DNA from 2 places in the Streptomyces sp. NPDC048290 genome. Region 2 is predicted to be linked to the other one. Evidence: riboswitches for the same ligand, from Rfam matches in the RefSeq annotation. Region 2 holds a riboswitch; the other holds the start of a gene.
The links. A riboswitch is a leader RNA that binds a small molecule or an ion and turns the genes downstream of it on or off. The one in region 2 is predicted to bind glycine.
Positions count from the first base shown of each region.

Region 1 (3,401 bases), on a different contig from region 2:
GGAGGCGGTTCGCCGCGTCGCGGTCCAGGAGGACCGCCGAGCCGCAGCCGTGGGGCAGGCGGCCCTTCTGGACGCGGCGCAGGAGCCGCGCCGCGACCCCGCGGTGGCGGCGGAAGGCGTAGCGGGAGACGCCCCGGCCGCGCTCGCGCTGGCCCTGGAGGGCCTGTTCCGGGGTGACGTCGAGGAGCAGGATGTGCAGCCGGCCGCCGCGGCGCCGGGCCTCGCGGGCCAGCCAGGCCCGCACCCATGCCTGGGTCCCGCAGTCGTGCACGACGACCCCCTCGCCGGAGCGCAGGGCGCGGCGCAGCCCGGCGTAGTGGGCGATCCGGACGAAGGGGCGGTAGACGGTGTAGGGGATCAGGCCCGGGGTGCGCTGGTCCCAGCGGTCCCGGGTGTCCTGTGAGTCGATGCGGGCGGATTTCACCGTGCGCCGCATCAGGGTGGACTTGCCGCTGCCGGGCAGACCGGTGACCACGACCAGGTCACGGGGGCCGAAGAGCAGGGCGTGGGGGCTGCGGCCGGCCCGGTCGCGCAGATCGCGGACCACCGGGGCGGCCAGTGGGGGGCAGGTCTCGCGGGCCGGCGCGGCCGGCTGTCCGGGCAGTGCGGCGCCCGTGCCGGTCGCGTACGCCGTGGTCCTGTTCACCGTGATCGTCCTCCCCTGGGGCGGTTCACGAGGTCCCCTCCCCGTCGAGTGTAAAGAGAAGGTAATTCGCGGTGTCTCGTCATTCCGTTCGCATCGCGCAACAAGCCTGCTACAGAGAGCTTTCGATCTCCGTGCCCACACTGCGTGCCCATGGAGCACGGCCCCCCAAACCTGCCCCGCCGCCAGGAAGCCTCCCCCTGCCGTGCCGGGCGGATGCGTGCAATGATGGCCGCGCCTAACTGCATACCGGCCGCTTGAATCCGCGCGGGAGAGTCCCCGGTCACCACCGGGGCGCCGAAGGAGCAAGTCCCTCCCTTGAATCTCTCAGGCCCCGTACCGCGCGGGCGAGGCACATCTGAAAAGCGGGCCGCTGCCGCAGTGGCTCCACCCAAGGTGCAAGCCTGACCCGTCCGTGGTCATGGCGAACCTCTCAGGTTCCGATGACAGATGGGGAGGACCCGCCTCGCCGTCATGCTTGCCGTCATGCCTTGGGAGATCCACCGATGAGCAGTGCCGCACCCCGTCGTACCGCGCTCGATGCCCTGCATCGCTCGCTGGGCGCGACCATGACCGACTTCGCTGGCTGGGACATGCCCCTGCGCTACGCCTCCGAGCGGGACGAGCATGTCGCCGTCCGGACCCGGGCGGGGCTGTTCGACCTGTCCCACATGGGGGAGATCACCGTCACCGGCCCGCAGGCCGCCGCACTGCTGAACTACGCCCTGGTCGGCAATATCGCCGCCGTCGGGGTCGGCCGCGCCCGCTACACCATGATCTGCCAGGAGGACGGCGGCATCCTGGACGACCTGATCGTGTACCGGCTCGCGGAGACCGAGTACACCGAGTACATGGTCGTCGCCAACGCCTCCAACGCCCAGACCGTGCTGGACGCGCTCACCGCGCGGGCATCCGGTTTCGACGCCGAGGTGCGGGACGACCGGGACGCCTACGCGCTGCTCGCCGTCCAGGGCCCGGAGTCCCCCGGCATCCTGAAGTCGCTGACCGACGCCGATCTGGACGGGCTGAAGTACTACGCCGGGCTCCCCGGCACGGTCGCGGGCGTCCCCGCGCTGATCGCCCGGACCGGCTACACCGGCGAGGACGGCTTCGAGCTGTTCGTGCGGCCGGAGCACGCGGTGGCGCTGTGGGAGGCGCTGACCGAGGCCGGGGCGCCGGTCGGTCTGGTGCCGTGCGGGCTGTCCTGCCGGGACACCCTGCGCCTGGAGGCGGGTATGCCGCTGTACGGGCATGAGCTGACCGCCGCCCTCACCCCGTTCGACGCCGGGCTCGGCCCGGTCGTGAAGTTCGAGAAGGACGGCGACTTCGTCGGGCGCGAGGCCCTGGCGGAGGCGGCGAAGCGGGCCGAGTCCGAGCCGCCGCGGGTCCTGGTCGGGCTGATCGCCGAGGGCCGCCGGGTGCCGCGCGCCGGATATCCGGTGGTCGCGGACGGCACGGTGATCGGCGAGGTCACCTCCGGCGCCCCCTCCCCCACCCTGGGCAAGCCGCTGGCCATGGCGTACGTGGACGCCGCGCACGCCGCGCCGGGCACGGCCGGGGTCGGGGTCGACATCCGCGGCAGCCAGGAGCCGTACGAGGTCGTCGCGCTGCCGTTCTACAAGCGCCAGAAGTAGGTCCGCGGGCGTCCGACGCGGGCCGCCGGGCACGACGCGGGGCGCTGCGCACTGCCCCGCCGGAAGGCTTCGCGCCGGTCACCGGCGCCCTCCCCGCTCCCCCACCACCTCACCCGCCACACCCGTACAGGAGAATTCAGGCCATGAGCAACCCCCAGGAACTGCGTTACAGCAAGGAACACGAGTGGCTGTCGGCCACCGACGAGAACGGTGTGGCCACGGTCGGCATCACCGAGTTCGCCGCGAACGCCCTCGGCGATGTCGTCTACGCCCAGCTCCCGGAGGTCGGGACCGCCGTCACCGCCGGTGAGACCTGTGGCGAGCTGGAGTCCACCAAGTCGGTCTCCGACCTCTACTCCCCGGTCACCGGCGAGGTCACGGAGTTCAACCAGGACGTGGTGGACGACCCGGCGCTGGTGAATTCGGCCCCCTTCGAGGGCGGCTGGCTGTTCAAGGTCAGGATCACCGACGAGCCGGCCGAGCTGCTCTCCGCCGACGCGTACACCGCCTTTTCCGCCGGCTGAGGAGTCGTCCACCCCATGACCGCCGAGAACACCATGAACACCCCGCTGCACCAGCTCGACCCGGAGGTGGCCGCGGCCGTCGACGCCGAGCTGCGCCGCCAGCAGTCCACGCTGGAGATGATCGCCTCCGAGAACTTCGCGCCGGTCGCGGTGATGGAGGCGCAGGGCTCGGTGCTGACCAACAAGTACGCCGAGGGCTACCCCGGGCGCCGCTACTACGGCGGCTGTGAGCACGTCGACGTCACCGAGCGGCTGGCGATCGAGCGGGCCAAGGAGCTGTTCGGCGCCGAGTACGCCAATGTGCAGCCGCACTCGGGCGCCTCCGCCAACCAGGCCGCGCTGTTCGCCATCGCCCAGCCCGGGGACACGATCCTCGGCCTGGACCTGGCGCACGGCGGGCACCTCACGCACGGTATGCGGCTGAACTTCTCCGGCAAGCAGTTCCATGTGGTCGCGTACCACGTGGACGGGGCCGGTCTGGTCGACATGGCCGAGGTGGAGCGGCTGGCCAAGGAGCACCGCCCCAAGGTGATCATCGCGGGCTGGTCGGCGTACCCGCGCGAGCTGGACTTCGCGGCGTTCCGGCGGATCGCCGACGAG
Region 1 is NZ_JBEZLM010000010.1:33,428-36,828, reverse strand. It holds gene AB0D49_RS18810 (AAA family ATPase) at 1-646, opposite strand, end outside; glycine riboswitch at 902-995, shown strand; gene gcvT (glycine cleavage system aminomethyltransferase GcvT) at 1,150-2,277, shown strand; gene gcvH (glycine cleavage system protein GcvH) at 2,421-2,801, shown strand; gene glyA (serine hydroxymethyltransferase) at 2,817-3,401, shown strand, end outside.
Region 1: it holds a riboswitch for glycine, as region 2 does, so the genes downstream of both, gcvT (glycine cleavage system aminomethyltransferase GcvT) here and gcvP (aminomethyl-transferring glycine dehydrogenase) in region 2, are expected to answer to the same signal.

Region 2 (3,401 bases):
CGATGTCGGCCTCGACCCCGAACGCGTTCCACACCGCGCCGAGCTGGGCCCTGGTGGTCGTCTCGTCGCAGGCCAGGGAGATGTGGTCGGCGTCCACGAGCCGGACGTTGACCCCGTTGTCCCGCGCGGCGGCGGCGATCCGCGCGGCCCGGCCCTCGACCCGGACGGTGAGCGTGTCGAAGTAGGCGCCGTGCACGACCTCCACGCCCCCGGCCCGCAGCCCGGCGGCGAGCAGCGTGGCGTAGCGGTGGGTGCGCCAGGCGATCGTCCGCAGCCCCTCGGGCCCGTGGTAGACCGCGTACATCCCGGCCATCACCGCGAGCAGCACCTGCGCGGTGCAGATGTTGCTGGTCGCCTTCTCCCGCCGGATGTGCTGCTCCCGCGTCTGGAGCGCGAGCCGGTACGCCTTGTTGCCGTCGGCGTCCACCGAGACACCCACCAGCCGTCCGGGCAGGCTGCGCGCGAACTTCTCGTGCACCGCCATGTAACCGGCGTGCGGCCCGCCGAAGCCCATCGGCACTCCGAACCGCTGGGTCGTGCCGACCGCGATGTCCGCGCCCAGCTCCCCGGGCGACCTCAGCAGCGTCAGCGCCAGCAGATCCGCGGCGACGGTGACCAGCGCCCCCCGCTCGTGCGCCTGCTCGACGACCTTCCCGATGTCCCGGACGGCCCCGGAGGCGCCCGGGTACTGGACGAGCACGCCGTTGATCTCCCGCCCGTCCAGCGCGGCGGGGATGCCCTCACCGAGATCGGTGACGACGACCTCGACCCCGGTCGGCTCGGCGCGCGTCTGGATCACGGCGATGGTCTGCGGCAGCGCGTCCGCGTCGACCAGGAACAGCCCCTTCTTGTTCTTGCCCATCCGCCGCGACAGCGCCATGGCCTCGGCGGCGGCGGTCCCCTCGTCCAGCAGCGACGCCCCGGACGTGGGCAGCCCCGTGAGGTCGGCGACCATCGTCTGGAAGTTCAGCAGCGCTTCCAGCCGCCCCTGCGAGATCTCCGGCTGGTACGGCGTGTACGCCGTGTACCAGGCCGGGTTCTCCATGACATTGCGCAGCACGACCGGCGGGGTGAACGTCCCGTAGTAGCCGAGCCCGATCATCGAGCCGAGCACCTGGTTGCGGTCGGCCAGCGAGCGCAGTTCGGCCAGTACCTCGGCCTCGGTGCGCGCCCCCGGCAGCTCCAGCGCCCCGGCGTTCTTGATGACATCGGGCACGGCGGCGGCGGTCAGCTCGTCCAGGGAGCCGTAGCCGACCTGCGCGAGCATCTTGGCCCGCGCCTCCTGATCGGGGCCGATGTGCCGCTGCTCGAAGGGAATCCCCTGCTCAAGCTCGGAGAGCGGAATGCGATGGGCGGTCATTGCGGAGGGCCTCCTGGTCTGACGCGACCTTCGGGGGGCACCCCGACGCGGGTACCCCTGCGGCCTCCCCCTCTGTCATCTCGACCTGAGAGCTTCACCGGGCGCCGGCCCGGCTTTCACCGTCGGTGAGAGCGGACGCCATCGGCACCGCCCTGCTTTCCAGAGTGACCTCGTCCGTGCGGTACGGGGGCCTGAGAGATTCCGGGGAGGATTTGCTCCTTCGGCGCCTCCGGATCTTCCCGGAGGACTCTCCCGCACAGGGTCAGCAGCCGCTGTCAGCCTACCAGCGCGGTCCACGAACGGACCTTCGAGTGGCCGCCCGCCCCAATGTGCTCTTTCGTAGTGCTTACGGATGAGTTGCGACGATGTGGAGGGACCGTGCAGACCGATATCGATCCTCGCAACCTGATCGGCCGCAAGGCGTTCGACCGCAACGGCACCAAGATCGGCACGATCGACGAGGTCTATCTCGACGACGCCACCGGTGTGCCCGAGTGGGCCGCCATAAGGACGGGCCTGTTCAGCCGGGACGCCTTCGTGCCCCTGGAGCCCAGCGAGCTGATCGAGGGCACCCTGCACGTCCCCTTCGACCGCGCCCTGATCAAGGACGCCCCCGACTTCGGCGTCGGCCGCCATCTCTCCCCCGAACAAGAACTCCAGCTCTACCACCACTACGGCCTGGACGTGACGGGCCCGCCCCCACCGGACCACGACTTCGGCAAGGTGGCGGGCCAGGACGACACCTGACCCCCGGCCCACCCGAGGAACGACCCCAGCCCGCCCGCGCCCGCCCCTCTCCGCCCCCGGACGACGACACCCCGCAGCCGGGGGCACACACTCCGACACCGGCAGCCAGCGCACAGGGCACAGCCCGTAGCGCACAGCAGGGCACAGGGCCCAGCCCGCAAGCCGCAGCCCGCAGCCCGCAGCCCGCAGCCCGCAGCCGAGGGCACTCGCTAGCCAGCCCCCAGGACCACTCTCCCGGTCGAAGCACCGACCCCGAAGAACACGCGCTCCCCACCAGCACCTTCACCCACCCCCGAAAGCCCCCAGCCGGTCACCCCCGCACGGCCCCGAACCCGTCACCCTCACGACGGTCCACCCGTCTCCCGCCGCCGCCCCCGTCGACCGCCTCGTCATCCACCCGTTGATCCACCCCAGCGTCTCCCCCCGCCCCCACCGGGAACCCCGCCTCGGTCAACGGCAACGGCTCGGCAGGCTCCAGCTCCGGATCCCCGACCCGGAACGTCCGTACCCGTCCCGCCACCTCCGACCCCGGCGTCTCGAATCTCACGGTCACCCGCCCCAGCCCGCTCCCCTGCACCCAGCCGTGCCCGTACTCCGTGTGCCGCACGTCGTGCCCGGCGGGCCACCGCCGCTCCCCCTGCACCTCCGTCTCCTCGCGGTCCCGCTCCTCGACATGCTCCTCGGCGTGCTCGTCCGCCAGCTCCCCCGCGGCCTGGGCGAACAGATCCTCCTGGGTGAAGTCGGCGAGCCCGCTGACCCCGACGCCCAGCAGCCGAACCCCTCCCGTGGTGTCCACGGAGTCCAGCAGCCGGGCCGCCGCCTCCCGTACCACCGCCGGGTCGTCGGTCGGCCCCCGCAGCGTCTCGGACCGGGTCAGCGTGGAGAAGTCGTACCGCCGTACCTTCAGCACGATCGTCCGCCCCGACAGTCCCGCCCCGCGCAGCCGCCGCACACACCGGTCCGCCAGCCGCTGCACCTCCAGCTCGACCCGCACCCGGTCATGGATGTCCACGTCGTAGGTGTCCTCGACGGACACCGACTTCGTCTCCCGCTCGGCGACCACGGGCCGCTCGTCATGGGCGAGCGCCATCGCGTACAGCGCGTGCCCGTGCGCCTTCCCCAGCAGCCGTACCAGCTCGTCCTCACCCGCCTCGGCCATCTCGCCGACCGTGGTGATCCCGGCCCGCCGCAGATGGTCGCCGGTCGCCGGGCCCACCCCGGGCAGGGTCCGTACCGTCAGCGGCGCGAGCAGCGCCCGCTCGGTCCCCGGGTCGATCAGCACCAGCCCGTCCGG
Region 2 is NZ_JBEZLM010000014.1:9,532-12,932, reverse strand. It holds gene gcvP (aminomethyl-transferring glycine dehydrogenase) at 1-1,360, opposite strand, end outside; glycine riboswitch at 1,530-1,625, opposite strand; gene AB0D49_RS24100 (PRC-barrel domain-containing protein) at 1,739-2,107, shown strand; gene AB0D49_RS24095 (DNA polymerase IV) at 2,418-3,401, opposite strand, start outside.